2 regions of the Mesorhizobium sp. M0496 genome follow, and region 1 is predicted to be linked to the other one. Evidence: riboswitches for the same ligand, from Rfam matches in the RefSeq annotation. Region 1 holds a riboswitch; the other holds the start of a gene.
What was found. A riboswitch is a leader RNA that binds a small molecule or an ion and turns the genes downstream of it on or off. The one in region 1 is predicted to bind S-adenosylmethionine.

Region 2: another riboswitch for S-adenosylmethionine. It lies ahead of NKI73_RS12975 (O-succinylhomoserine sulfhydrylase); the one in region 1 lies ahead of metX (homoserine O-acetyltransferase MetX).

Annotation. Positions count from the first base shown of each region.
Region 1 covers NZ_JAMYRC010000039.1:41,903-49,216, forward strand. The annotation lists gene NKI73_RS26430 (sugar kinase) at 1-696, shown strand, start outside; gene NKI73_RS26435 (prephenate/arogenate dehydrogenase family protein) at 693-1,628, opposite strand; gene hisC (histidinol-phosphate transaminase) at 1,635-2,744, opposite strand; SAM riboswitch at 2,882-2,959, shown strand; gene metX (homoserine O-acetyltransferase MetX) at 3,072-4,241, shown strand; gene metW (methionine biosynthesis protein MetW) at 4,300-4,914, shown strand; gene NKI73_RS26455 (Stf0 family sulfotransferase) at 4,926-5,726, shown strand; gene NKI73_RS26460 (glycosyltransferase) at 5,844-6,836, shown strand; gene NKI73_RS26465 (DUF1330 domain-containing protein) at 6,894-7,214, opposite strand.
Region 2 covers NZ_JAMYRC010000011.1:109,213-116,526, reverse strand. The annotation lists gene NKI73_RS12990 (Hsp33 family molecular chaperone) at 1-52, shown strand, start outside; gene apaG (Co2+/Mg2+ efflux facilitator ApaG/CorD) at 97-489, opposite strand; gene NKI73_RS12980 (ceramide glucosyltransferase) at 740-1,891, shown strand; gene NKI73_RS12975 (O-succinylhomoserine sulfhydrylase) at 1,906-3,093, opposite strand; SAM riboswitch at 3,151-3,228, opposite strand; gene NKI73_RS12970 (2'-deoxycytidine 5'-triphosphate deaminase) at 3,327-4,421, shown strand; gene NKI73_RS12965 (ABC transporter substrate-binding protein) at 4,521-5,294, shown strand; gene araD1 (AraD1 family protein) at 5,500-6,492, opposite strand; gene mmsB (multiple monosaccharide ABC transporter permease) at 6,712-7,314, opposite strand, start outside.

The DNA.
Region 1 (7,314 bases):
GTCGATTGCACCCTTGTGCGCCGTGTCAGAGGCGCCCGCTCGGCACTGGCCTCGATCCTGGTCGACGCGCATGGCGAGCGCATCATCGTGCCGTTCTATGACAGACTTGCGCAGGCCGACCCCGAAGCCCTGCCGGTCGCCGACCTCTCCGCATTCGACGCCGTACTGGTCGATGTCCGCTGGCCGGGCGCGGCAGCACTTGCCCTCAACGCAGCGCGCGCCATCGGCCGGCCGGCGATCCTCGATGCCGACACCGCGCCGCTGGAGGTCCTGGAACAGCTGTTGCCGCTCGCCACGCATATCGTCGCTTCGGAGCCGGCGGCGCGCATTGTCTGCGGCCAGGCGCTAGACCCGGAAAAGGCTTGCGCCGATCTCGCCAGCCGCACCGACGCCTTTGTCGCGGTGACTGGCGGCGCGGCAGGGAGTTGGTGGCACGACCGTTCCGCAGGCCGTGTGCGCCACGTCGCGGCGCCGAGGATCAAGGCGGTCGATACGCTCGCCGCCGGCGATGTCTTTCACGGCGCCTTCGCCGTCGGGCTGGCCGAAGCCATGCCGGTAGAGCAGGCGCTGCGCTTTGCCAGTGCGGCCGCCGCGCTCAAATGCCTGCGCTTCGGCGGCAGGCTGGGCGCGCCGGACAGGGCCGAGACGCTGGCCATGGTTGCCGCGACCTGGCCTGGCCTGCCTGAAACAGTTTAGCTCTTTGCGGGGTGCTCGACCGCCTGGCGGCCAAAATCCGGCACGTCGATGTCCTGGCCGGCCTCGATGATCGAACGGCGCACGGCACGGGTGCGGGTGAACAGATCGAAGAGTTTTTCACCGTCACCCCAGCGGATCGCGCGTTGCAATGACGCCAGATCTTCCGAGAACCGCGCCAGCATTTCGAGGATGGCATCCTTGTTGTGCAGGCACACATCCCGCCACATGGTCGGGTCGGACGCGGCAAGGCGGGTGAAGTCGCGGAAGCCGGAAGCCGAATATTTGATCACCTCGGACTTGGTCACCGACTGCAGGTCATCGGCGGTGCCGACGATGTTATAGGCAATGATGTGCGGCAAATGCGAGACAATGGCCAGCGTCATGTCGTGATGCTGGGGGTCCATCGTGTCGATGTTGGCGCCGCAGCGCCGCCAGAATTCCGACAGCCGCTCCAGCGCATCCGGGTCGGTATCGGGCACCGGCGTGAAGATGCACCAGCGATTGTCGAACAGATCGGCGAAACCGGCATCGGGGCCGGATTTTTCCGTGCCGGCCAGCGGATGGCCGGGAATGAAATGAACGCCGGCCGGCACAAAAGGCTGCATCTGTGCGATGACCGATGCCTTGGTCGAGCCGACATCGGTGAGGATCGCGCCCGGCTTCAGCGCCGGTGCGATTTCCTCGGCCACCGCGCCGGATGAGCCGACCGGCACCGAGACGATGATCAGATCGGCATCGCGGACCGCCTCTTTCGCATCGGTGGTGTAGCTATCGCCGAGTCCAAGTTCTTCCGCCCGCGCCAATGTCGCGGCACTGCGGGTCGAGATGGCGACATGGCGGGCGAGGTCCTCGCGGCGGATGACCCGGGCCAGCGACGAGCCGATCAGGCCGATGCCGACCAGCGCGATCTTTTCAAACATCGGTGATGTCATGGTGTTCTAGCTTTTCAGGAATGTCGTGAGAGCGGCGACAACGCCGCGATTGGCCTCTTCGGTGCCGACGGTCATGCGCAGCGCGTTGGGAAAGCCGTAGCCGGAAACGCGCCGCAATATAAAGCCGCGCGCCGTAAGATAGTCGTCCGCCGCTGCCGCAGAATGTTTCTGATCGTCAGGAAAATGAATGAGGATGAAATTGCCGACGCTCGGTGTCACCCGCAGCCCAAGCTTTGTGAACTCCTCGCTCAGCCAGGTCAGCCAGGTCTCGTTGTGCGCGACGCTGCGCTCGACATGGGCGCGGTCGCGGATCGCCGCAATGCCGGCCTCGATCGCCGTTGCATTGACGTTGAAGGGGCCACGCACGCGGTTGATCGCGTCGACGATGTGCATCGGCGCGTACATCCAGCCGATCCGCGCACCGCCAAGGCCGATCTTGGAGAAGGTGCGGGTCATCACCACGTTCTCGGCGCTGCCGACCAGTTCGATGCCGGCTTCATAGTCGTTGCGGCGGACATATTCAGCATAGGCCGCGTCGAGCACCAGAAGCACGTGCCTGGGCAGACCTGCATGCAGCCGGCGCACTTCCTGGAACGGCACATAGGTGCCGGTCGGGTTGTTGGGATTGGCGAGGAAAACGATTTTCGTGCGCGGCGTGACGGCGGCCAGGATGGCGTCGATGTCGGCGCGCTCGTCTGTTTCCTTGATCGTCACCGGAACGGCACCCGCCGACTGGATGTAGATCTTGTAGACCATGAAGGCGTGTTCGGTGATGACAGCCTCGTCGCCGGGCGCCAGATAAGTCTGCGCCAGCAGGCCGAGGATCTCGTCGGAACCGTTGGAGCAGATGATGTTTTGTGGGTTGAGGCCATGCACCTCGGCGATCGCTTCGCGCAGCCGCCTGGCGGTCCCGTCGGGATAGATATCGAGCTTGCCGGCAATCTCACGCGCGGCTTCAATCGCCTTTGGCGAGGGACCGAGCGGGTTCTCGTTCGATGACAGCTTGTAGACCTTGGCAACGCCGGCAGGCGCCGTGCTCTTGCCCGGCACATAGGCGTCGATGTCCATGATGCCCGCGCGCGGGGTTGGACGTGCCTTGTCCGGTGTCTGGTTCATGTCACAAAATCCGTCGAAAACGCTTCCTCAGGGAAGTCGCAGCGGAAATACAAGCCGTGGGTCGCAATGTCGAGAGGTGACAGCCCCCGGACCAAGGCTGGCCGTTGACGCCGGCCTGCCGCAGCCCTAGAAGGGGTACTAACTCCCGTGGTGATTTGGCCGGTCGGCTTGCAGCCACGTTAAACAACTTGCTAAAGGGCCGTTTGCATCCTGTAACCGGCTTTGCGACTGCAATGCCGGTTTTTTATTGCCCGCGCCGGCCGGACACCGCATCGGCATCGATTTTCGAAAAGCACGGTGCAGGGATCAAGGTGTGAGATGGATGCAATGGCCGCTCTGCGTGCTCGCAAAACCAACAACGAGGCCGACCAACCGTCGAGCCCGGTTTTGCGTTTTGGACCTGACAAGCCGCTCAAGCTCGACGCCGGCACGCTGCTGTCGCCGTTCCAGATCGCCTACCAGACCTATGGCACGCTGAACGACGCCCGTTCCAATGCCATCCTCGTCTGCCACGCGCTGACCGGCGACCAGCACGTCGCCAGCACCAATCCGGTTACCGGCAAGCCGGGCTGGTGGGAGGTGTTGATCGGCCCCGGCAAGATCATCGACACTAGCCGCTTCTTCGTCATCTGCTCCAATGTCATCGGCGGTTGCCTGGGGTCCACCGGCCCGGCCTCGACCAATCCCGCCACCGGCAAGCCCTATGGGCTCGACCTGCCGATCATCACCATCCGCGACATGGTGCGCGCGCAGCAGATGCTGATCGACCATTTCGGCATCGAAAAACTGTTCTGCGTGCTCGGCGGCTCGATGGGCGGCATGCAGGTGCTGGAATGGGCGTCGAGCTATCCGGAGCGCGTCTTCTCGGCGCTGCCGATCGCCACCGGCGCGCGGCATTCCTCGCAAAATATCGCCTTCCACGAGGTCGGCCGGCAAGCTGTCATGGCCGATCCGGACTGGCATGGCGGCAAATATTTCGAGCACGGCAAACGCCCGGAAAAGGGCTTGGCGGTGGCGCGCATGGCCGCCCACATCACCTATCTGTCCGAGGCTGCCCTGCACCGGAAATTCGGCCGCAATCTGCAGGATCGCGAAGCGCTGACCTTCGGCTTCGACGCCGACTTCCAGATCGAGAGCTATCTGCGCCACCAGGGCATGACCTTCGTCGATCGCTTCGACGCCAATTCCTATCTCTACATGACTCGGTCGATGGACTATTTCGATCTCGCCGCCGACCATGGCGGCCGGTTGGCCGACGCTTTTGCCGGCACCAAAACCCGCTTCTGCCTGGTGTCCTTCACGTCGGATTGGCTGTTTCCGACCGAGGAGAGCCGCTCGATCGTGCATGCGCTCAACGCGGCCGGCGCATCGGTGTCCTTCGTCGAGATCGAGACCGACCGCGGTCACGATGCCTTCCTGCTCGACGAGCCGGAACTGTTTGCCGCCATCAACGGCTTCATCGGCTCGGCGGCCCGGGCCAGAGGGCTCAACGCATGACCCCGAAAAGTTGCAGACTTGGCTGTCCAGGATCATGCTCCAGGCAGGAGGCAAAGCCATGAGTGTCAACCGCGACCAGCGCGTCGACCTCGAGGTCGTCGCCAACCTCATCCCGCCACAGTCGCGCGTGCTCGACGTCGGTTCGGGCGATGGCTCGCTGCTCGAACTGCTGCAGGACACCAAGCAGGTCGACGGCCGTGGCCTGGAACTGTCGCAACGTGGTGTCAACGAATGCGTGGCGCGCGGTCTCTCGGTCATCCAGGGCGATGCCGACAAGGACCTCGAATTCTATCCTGACAAGGGCTTTGACTTCGTCGTCCTGTCGCAGACCCTGCAGGCCACCCGCAACCCGAAGCTGGTTCTCGACGAACTGCTCAGGATCGGCAACCGTGCGATCGTGTCCTTCCCCAATTTCGGCCACTGGCGGGTGCGCCTGTCGCTGTTCATCCAGGGCCGCATGCCGGTGACCAAGGACCTGCCCTATTCCTGGTACGACACGCCCAACATCCATTTCTGCACCATCCGCGACTTCGTCAATCTGTGCGACGAACTCGGCGCGACCGTGGAAAAAGCAACCGCACTCGACGCCAATGGCCAGAAGATCGGCCTGTCGATGCCGTGGTGGTTCTGGAATTTCTTCGGCCAGCAGGCTGTGTTCTTGCTGAAGCGGTAGTCTTGATCGCCATGCATCTTTTTCGTAGGCGCCCTCTGCCAGTTGAAATCCCGCCGGAAATGCTGGCTGGGTTGAAAGCCGGGATTCTCATCTGCACCTCACCGCGCAGCGGCAGCAATCATCTGGCTGGATTGATGGCAGCCGCCGAGCTTGGCAACCCCCTCGAGTGGTTCGGTGGCCGCCGTGTTCTCGCAATGCCGAACTATCCTCGCGATCCCCGTGCCCAGGTTTTGCGTGCATTGAAAGATGGGCGGTCTCCCTCTGGAATTTACGCTGCCAAACTGTTTGCAAGCCAGTTTTTGCAGGTGGCCAAGACTGTGGATCTCCCAGCCAGCCTTCCAGGGCTGCACTACGTGCGCTTGACTCGCCGCGATCTCCTTGGTCAGGCAATCTCTTGGTCACGCGCTCGTCAGACCGGTCGGTTTCGCTCTACTGAGGCTGTTCAGAACTCACCACGCTATGACGGCGCATCGATAGCGGAGGCCCTTGAAAAAATCGTGCTGGAGAATCTGTCGTGGGACATCTGGCTTGCAAAAAACGGATTGTCTTTCCTGTCCTTGACATACGAGGAACTCTTGGCAAATCCACAGGCCAGCCTTGAGAAAGTCGCGAGTCTGGTAGGCGCGCAACTCACATTTGAATCTGCTGAATCTGCACCAGCCCCAAGTTCAGGTCTCGAAATCCAACGAGACAACGTCAATAGGGAGTGGAGGGAGCGCTTCTTGTCGCAATACTCGGACCCCTCAAAATTCAACCTCAGCAATCATCGCGCTTTCGGCACTCTTAGAAACCTGGGCCGGCGTCCGATCTGATCGAAAAGTGACAAGGAGCGCTTTGCGAATCTACTGCCGCTTGATCGATAGGGTTGTCTTTACGTTGGGTTGCGGCGACGATAGCCATCTAGACGCTGATGAATGGTCGGTGCAGAGATGGCTGAGGAACGCGCAACATACTCGCTCGTCTTGGAAATGGAGAACGCCAAATCCATAGATTGGGGCGAAGTCGGCGTTGGACTGAAGGCGCTGGCGCGTGAAATCACTTCGGTTTCCTCAGCCGGCTTGGCCAGACCGAAGGTTGTCATCTCCCACGGCGGAACAGAGGCGGATGCAAAATCGCTTCGTAGCGACATCACAGCGGAAGCACCGCAACTGGAACGAGTTGCCGACGTCATCTTTGCCGCTTGCCCAGGAGGGCGATATTACGACCTGAAGAATAAAGGAATCTTGAAAGCCGATGGGGACGTAATTGTCTTATCCGATTCAGATACCGTAGCTGAACCCGGATGGCTATCAACTTTACTTGAGCCGTTCGCACAATCTGAAATTGTTTGCGTGAACGGATACACCTACCTCTTGCATGATGACTTCTTTTCTAGAACATTTGCTTTGATTTGGTTTTTTCCCATGGCACATGGAGACGGGAGATTTGCTTCAAAGAGGGCAATTAACGCCAATAATATAGCTTTTCGGCGCGACTGGATTACGAAAAATCCTTTCCCAAAACATAATGGGTTCAAAGTCTCCTGCACATTGCTGATGCGCAAACTAAAACTTGAAGGTCACAAGATCTATAATGTCAATGCACGCGCTTACCATTACTCGCCACGTGGCTGGAAATTCTTTTACTGGCGTGCACTGGTAACCGGTCGCGATGCCGACCGCAAATATGTGGAGCTTAGTGCGCCTAGCCGCACGCAACGGGTGGCGAAGTCTTTCAGCCGATGGTTCACCATGTCGTGGCGCACAACACGACGTATCGTTGGCCATGCCCGAGAAGCAGGGATGCCGCTTTGGCAAATTCCATTTTCCCTGATTGTCGGTCAGGCATTTTATGGCTTGGCGTTTTGGGGCCAGTTCAGTTTCGCTACCGGCATGGTTCGCGACGAAATCGAGACCGTGCCTGACTATGTCGGGCACAGCTAGGCGATTTATCGCGATCCCTTGCGCCACGCCCGCAACGTTGCATTGGTCTGGCACCAGTCAACTCAGAACATCCGTGGCCTTGTGCGGGTATTCGACGCCATCGGCGAACACCGCGTCGGACTCCGAATTGTCTGTACGCAGCGCCAGTATCGCCTGGTAGGCCGGCGAGCTATACCAGTTACGCGCATGCTGCCTGTCGGGAAATTCGATGATGATCAGATGACCAGGCCAGTCGTTCTCGATCACCTCCACATCGCCGCCATGAATCAGAAAACGGCCGCTGAAAACCTCCAGCGTGGCATCGATCTTGTGCAGATATTCGACGATCTGCGGGCCCAGCGTGGCCTGGCGCATATGGGCAACGGCATAGGCGGTCATGATTTTGCATTCCCTTTGTAGCGAAGCCGACCAGCCGACCTCGCAATAGCAATCTGCTCAAACGTTGAGCGCGAAGCGATTACGTCCGAGGTAATGGAAT
Region 2 (7,314 bases), on a different contig from region 1:
ATTCTGCTCGAAGCAATACGACTTCGACCCGGCGGAATTTGCGGCTCAGTAGAGAAAAACACGCCTCGCCAGCTGCCTCGCGGCCGGCGAGGCAAATTAGTTCACCGTCCGCCGCGTCCCCGGCAGGTCGAGTGAAAAGGCGGGGATGGCGATGTCGAACGTCTCGCCCCGCTCGTTGCGCATCGTGTAGTGCCCGACCATGATGCCGGACGGTGTCGAGAGCGGGCAACCGGACGTGTATTGGTAGCTGTCGCCGGGATTGAGTTCGGGCTGGTCGCCGACGACGCCTGGGCCGCGTACCTCTTCGACCCGGCCGGTGCCGTCGGTGATGTGCCAATAGCGCGACAACAGCTGCACGAAGTCGTCCGACTGATTGTCGATCGTTATCTGATAGCCCCAGACATAGCGGTTCTCGGACGGATCCGAGCGGTCCTCCAGATAGAACGGCCTGACCTGCACTTCGATGTTGCGCGTGACGGCGCTGTACATAAGCGGCTCCAAAACAATCCTGTAACTTTCGGCGCTTCGTGGTGGCCGGTCAACGGTACGCATCCTATCATCGCGGTCTGACGTGCAGGTGCCGGCCAAGAATGTCATTTAAGTGACACGTGACAATGGTCAATGATGGTGTGTGCCGATCAATGCCGCGCGACTCGGGCGCTCTGTCGAACTGTTGAGATCTGTCGTCATGCCCCTAGATTGTTCTGGTGGGCGGCTTTCCTGGAGCTACCGGATCTCGATGGAACTCACTCTCATAGCCGCCGCGCTTTCAACTGCTCTCATCCTCTCAAATCTCGCCAGCATCGTGCTTGCCGCGTCGCGTCTGAAACGGCGCCGCATCATAGCGCCGCCCGTCGGCAAGCCGCGGCCGGTGTCGATCGTCGTGCCGTCGCGTGGCGTGGAACCCTTCACGCACGAGACGCTGGAGCGCGCCTTTTCGCTCGACTGGCCGCGCTACGAGCTGGTCTTCTGCGTCGCCCATGCCGACGATCCGGTGGTCAAACTGATAAACAGGGCGATTGTCCTGTTTCCCAAGGTGCCGGCCCGGCTGTTGATCGGCAACGACCGCGTCAGCGCCAATCCGAAACTCAACAATTGCGTCAAGGGCTGGGAAGCGGTGCGGCACGATTGGGTGATCCTGGCCGATTCCAACGTGTTGATGCCGAGAGACTACGTCCAGCACCTGATGGCTGCATGGCGGCCGGACACCGGCCTTGTCTGCTCGACGCCGATCGGTTCGCGGCCGGCCGGCTTCTGGGCTGAAGTCGAATGCGCTTTCCTCAACACGCTGCAGGCACGCTGGCAATATTCGGGCGAGGCGCTTGGCCTTGGCTTTGCCCAAGGCAAGAGCATGCTCTGGAACAAGCCGATGCTCGATGCCAATGGCGGCATCCGCGCGCTGGCCGCCGAGATCGCCGAGGACGCCGCCGCGACCAAGCTGGTCAATGGCCTCGGCCTGCGCGTCAATCTCGTCGCCGCGCCCTTCGAGCAGCCGCTCGGTCTGCGCACATTTGGCGAGATCTGGTCGCGCCAGGCCCGTTGGGCTCGCCTGCGCCGCGTCACCTTCCCGCTGTTCTTCGCGCCTGAAATCCTGACTGGCGCGGTGGTGCCGCTGGTGCTGGCGCTGATTGCGACGGCAAGCGCCGGCTTCAGCCTCTGGGCAACCGCCATTGCCGTGCTGGCAGCCTTCTACCTTCCCGAGTGCATTCTGGCCCGCTCAAAGGGCTGGTACCTGTCGCCACGCATGGTCGCGGCGATGGCAATGCGCGACCTGATTCTGCCGGCGATGTGGGCGCGCGGCTGGCTCGGCGGTGCCGTCGAGTGGCGCGGCAATGCGATGACGATCGGCACCAAGGCGGCCGAGCTGGAAGAGACGCCATCCGGCGCCTGAAAGCCAAAGGCCTCCTATTTGGCCTTCAGCGCTTGCGCGATATCCTCCAGCAGATCGTCGGTGTCTTCCAGGCCGACCGACAGCCTGAGCGTGCCCGGCCCGATGCCGAGTTCAGCACGCGCTTCGTCGCTCAAATTCTTGTGCGTCGTCGTCGCCGGATGGGTGATCAGGCTCTTGGCGTCACCGAGATTGTTGGAGATCAGCACGATGTCGAGCGCGTTCTGCAGGGCGAAGGCCGCCTGCTTGCCGCCCTTGACGTCCAGGCAGATCAGAGTCGAGCCGCCCGACATCTGCTTCTTGACGACATCGGCCTGCGGGTGGTCGGCCCGGCCGGGATAGATGACGCGGGCGATTTCCGGCCGCTCGGCCAGGAAATCCGCGATCCGGCCTGCGCTTTCCGTCTGCTGGCGTACGCGCAGCGGCAGCGTCTCCAAGCCCTTCAGCAGCGTCCAGGCGTTGAAAGGCGACAGGCTAGGCCCGGTGTGGCGAAAATAGTCGTGCAGGTTCTCGTCGATCCACTTCTTGTCCGACAAGATGACGCCGCCGAGACAGCGCCCCTGGCCGTCAATGTGCTTGGTCGCCGAATAGACGACGATGTGGGCGCCAAGCTGCAGCGGCTTTTGCTGCAAGGGCGTGGCGAAGACATTGTCGACGATCAGCCTGGCACCGATCGAATTGGCAAGCGAGGCAACCGCGGCGATGTCGACGACTTCCAGCGTCGGGTTGGTCGGGCTTTCCAAGAAGAACAGCTTGGTGTTCGGCTTGACCGCCTTTTCCCAGTTGGCGATGTCGGTGCCGTCGACCAGTGTTGCCTCGATGCCGTATTTCGGCGCCAGCGTCTCGACCACCCAGCGGCAGGAGCCGAACAGCGCGCGCGCCGCCACGATATGGTCACCGGCCTTGGCGCTGCACAGAAGCGCTGCCGTCACCGCAGCCATACCGGAGGCGGTGGCGCGGGCGTCCTCCGCACCTTCCAGCGCGCACATGCGCTTTTCGAACATGTCGACGGTCGGATTGGCGTAGCGCGAATAGATGAAGCCCGGCTCCTCACCCTTGAAACGGGCTTCGGCGGCCTGCGCCGTTTCGTAGACGTAGCCCTGGGTGAGGTAAATCGCTTCCGACGTTTCGCCGAAACCGGAACGCAGCGTTCCGCTGTGCACGAGTGCCGTCTGAGGCTTCCAGTTGCGCTTGTTGGTGCTCATCGCTCTTCTTCCAGACACAAAAAAACCGGCCGCGAAAGTCGCAACCGGTCCATACGGCCTTGCGGCCCGACGGTCCTTTAGCGACTTGTTTAACGTGGCTGCAAGCCGACCGGCCAAATCACCACGGGATAATGACCCTTTAGACCCGTGCCACGCTTGCGTCAATTGCCGGCTTCATTAAGAGGTTTGTACCAAGCAGGTTCCGAAAAAGCCTGCCCTCTAGGAGCAGAGCCTTGCGGCAGACAGGCATTCTTCCCGATCAGGACATCTCGGCGCTGTTCCAGTCCGGCGCGCTGAAGTCGGCGCGTGCGCTCGATGCCGACCAGATCCAGCCGGCCAGCCTTGATCTCAGGCTCGGCGACAAGGCCTGGCGTGTGCGTGCCTCCTTCCTGCCGGGTCCCAACCACAAGGTTTCGGAAAAGCTCGACCGGCTGCAGCTGCACGAGATCGACCTGGCCGAGGGCGCGGTGCTGGAGACCGGCTGCGTCTATATCGTGCCCTTGCTCGAAAGCCTGGCATTGCCGGCGGACATTTCGGCTTCGGCCAATCCCAAGAGTTCGACCGGGCGGCTCGACATCTTCACCCGCGTCATGACCGATCGCGGCCACGAGTTCGACAAGATCGCCGCCGGCTATCACGGGCCGCTCTATCTGGAAGTCAGCCCGCGCACCTTCCCGATCGTCGCGCGCACCGGTTCGCGCCTGTCGCAGATACGCTTCCGTACCGGCAATGCGCTGTTGTCGGAGGCCGAACTGCACCAGTTGCATCGCGCGCAGATCTTGGTTGCCACCGAGCCGCCCAACATTTCCGGCGGCGGCATCGCGCTGTCGATCGACCTCAACGGCGATCAAAACGGGCTTGTCGGCTATCGCGGCAAGCATCACACCGGTCTCGTCGACGTCGACAAGCGCGCCGCACAGGAGGTCGTCGACTTCTGGGAGCCGATCCACAAGAGCGGCGCCGGCGAGTTGGTGCTCGACCCTGATGAATTCTACATCCTCGTCAGCCAGGAAGCGGTGCATGTGCCGCCGCTCTACGCCGCCGAGATGACGCCTTTCGATCCGCTGGTCGGCGAGTTCCGGGTCCACTATGCCGGCTTCTTCGATCCGGGCTTCGGCCATTCGGCGTCCGGCGGCACAGGCAGCCGGGCGGTATTGGAAGTGCGCAGCCACGAGGTGCCGTTCATCCTCGACCATGGCCAGATCGTCGGCCGGCTGGTCTACGAGCACATGCTGAAGCGGCCGCAGGCACTCTATGGCACCGATCTCGGCTCCAACTACCAGGCGCAGGGCCTGAAGCTGTCCAAGCATTTCCGCCCCGCACGCTGAACCCATCACCCCCAGGCAAAATACTTGCCTGCACTGGCTCGCCATGCTTGGCTGCCTTGCTGGTCGTCAAGCTGGCGGCGTTCAAGGGGAACCAAGAAAATGCAGATTTCGAAATGGATCATATCGGCAGCAGGCGCTGCCATGCTGGTGTTGGCGGCCGGCTCTCTATCGGTGCAGGCAGCCGAGAAAATCAAGATCGGCACCGAGGGCGCCTATCCGCCGTTCAACACCATCACTTCGGACGGCAAGGTCGAAGGCTTCGATATCGACATCGCCAATGCGCTGTGCGCGCAGATGAAGGTCGAGTGCGAAATCGTCACCCAGGATTGGGACGGCATCATTCCCGCCCTGCAGGCGAAGAAGTTCGACGCCATCATCGCTTCGATGAGCATCACCGAGGAGCGCAAGAAGCAGGTCTCCTTCACCAACAAATACTATACGACACCGCTCGCTTTGGTGGCGCCGAAGGACAGCGATCTCGCCTCGACCGAACCGGCAGCGCTTGCCGGCAAGACGGTCGGCGCGCAGGCCTCGACCACGCAGGCCGACTATGCCCAGAATGAATATGGCAAGGCGGGCGCCGAGGCAAAACTCTACCCGACCCAGGAAGAAGCGATCACCGACCTGACGAACGGCCGGCTTGACGCTGTGATCTCGGACAAGTTCGTGCTGATGGACTGGCTGAAGAAGGCAAGCGACGGCTGCTGCAAGCTGGTTGGCGACGTCAAGGGCACGGAGACACAAGCCGGCATTGCCGTCCGCCTGGAAGACACGGCACTACGCGACAAACTCAATGCGGCCATCGACGCGATTGTTGCCGACGGCACCTACAAGAAGATCCAGGCCAAGTATTTCGACTTCGATATCTATTGAGGCGTTGAAGCCGCCAATCTCCCCCCTCGTGGGGGAGATGCCCGGCAGGGCAGAGGGGGGCGCGAAGGATCGCCAGCCTCTCTGCATCAGCAGACTGGTTCGAAAGAAAAACCAAGTAGGATGGAGACATTGGCGGGACAGCGCCCCCCTCTGGCCTGCCGGCCATCTCCCCCACGAGGGGGGAGATCACGCTGTCATCGACGCCTCACAGCGCCTTCACCGCCACCTGCACCGGCTGTTCGATCTCGAGTGGATTGCGCAGCGGCAGGCCGAAATCCTTGGCCTCGATCTCGAACACGTCGCCGGCTTCAGTACTGATGCCGTCGGCGAAGGACAGCGTTGCCGTGCCGAACATGTGCACATGCACGTCGCCCGGCTGGCGGAAAGCCGCATATTTGAAGTGGTGATGTTCGAGATTGGCGATGGTGTGCGACATGTTCGCTTCGCCGGACAGGAACGGCTTTTCCCACAGCACATCGTTGTCGCGCACGATGCGCGAGGTGCCTCTGATATCGGACGGCAGATCGCCGATCAGGATCTCCGGCCCGAACGAAGCGTTGCGCAGCTTGGAATGGGCGAGGAACAGATAGTTCACGCGCTCGGTGACGTGGTCGGAAAACTCGTTCGACAGCGTGAAGCCGACGCGGAACGGCGCGCCGTCGTCGCCGATGACGTAGATGCCGGCGACCTCGGGCTCTTCGCCGGCGTCCTTGGCGAAAGCCGGTGACAGGAGTGCCGCACCTGGCGCCACTGCCATCGTGCCGTTGCCCTTGTAGAACCATTCCGGCTGCACGCCGATCTGGCCTTTCGCGGGCTTGCCGCCCTCCAACCCCATGCGGAACATCTTCATGGAATCGGTTAGCTGTTCTTCACCGTCGGCACTGAGCTTCTTGTGCATGGAATCGCGTGTCGCCGCTGAGCCGAGATGCGTCAGTCCGGTGCCGGTCAGGTGCAGATGCGCCGGGTCTGGATGGTTGATCGGCGACAGCAGCCGGCCCTTCTTATAGGCGGCCTCGAGATCGACCGTCTCGCCAAGCCCCTTGCGTTCGATCAGCGCGACAAGGCCGACGCCGGTGCGGGCGGCCTCCATCGCCAGCGAGTAGACGCTGCGGGCGCCGTTGATGATCCGGGTCTTGCCGCCGTTGCGGGCAACGACGCGGATGGTCTCGGCGTCATCGAGAATCTGGGAGATCAGCATGATGAATCCTCTCTTTGTCTTGACCCGGTTGCCATTTGGCAAACCCTAACCTGCGCGGCACGGACCTCGCCGCGCCACGGGTTGAACTCTTCGTCCGGATTGCGCTCGCGAGCTTGGTCCCTGAGGGACTTCTTGACGCCGGCGGGTTGCCGGCAGCATCGCGATCTGGACCCGTATGCCTTCCTCGTTGCCTCGTTGCCTCGTTGCCTCGCTGGCCCGTCAGGCCTTGTTCTTGTTGTAGACGTCGAAGATCACGGCGCCGAGCAGCACCAGGCCTTTGACCACCTGCTGCCAGTCAACATTGACGCCCATGATCGACATGCCGTTGTTCATCACGCCCATGATGAAGCCGCCGACCACCGCGCCGATGACCTGGCCGACACCGCCCATCGCCGAGGCACCGCCGATGAAGACGGCCGCGATCACATCGAGCTCGCTGCCGAGGCCGGCAGCCGGAACCGCCTGTCCCAGCCGCGCCGCGATGATTAGGCCGCCAAGTGCCGACAGCACGCCCATGTTGACGAACACCATCAGCGTCAGCCGTTCTGTCTTGATACCTGACAGTTGCGCGGCTTTGGCGTTGCCGCCCATTGCATAGATGCGGCGGCCGATGGTCATGCGCTTCGTGACGAAGACGAATAGCGAGATCAGCACGCCCATGACGAGCAGCACCACCGGCAGGCCCCTGTAGCTGGCGAACTGATAGACCAGGAACAGCGCCAGCGCGCTACCGACCAGCGTCTTGATGACGAACAGGGGAAAGGGCTCGGCCTCATAGCCATGGCGTTCGCGTTTGCGGCGTGTTCTCAGCCCGAAATAGGC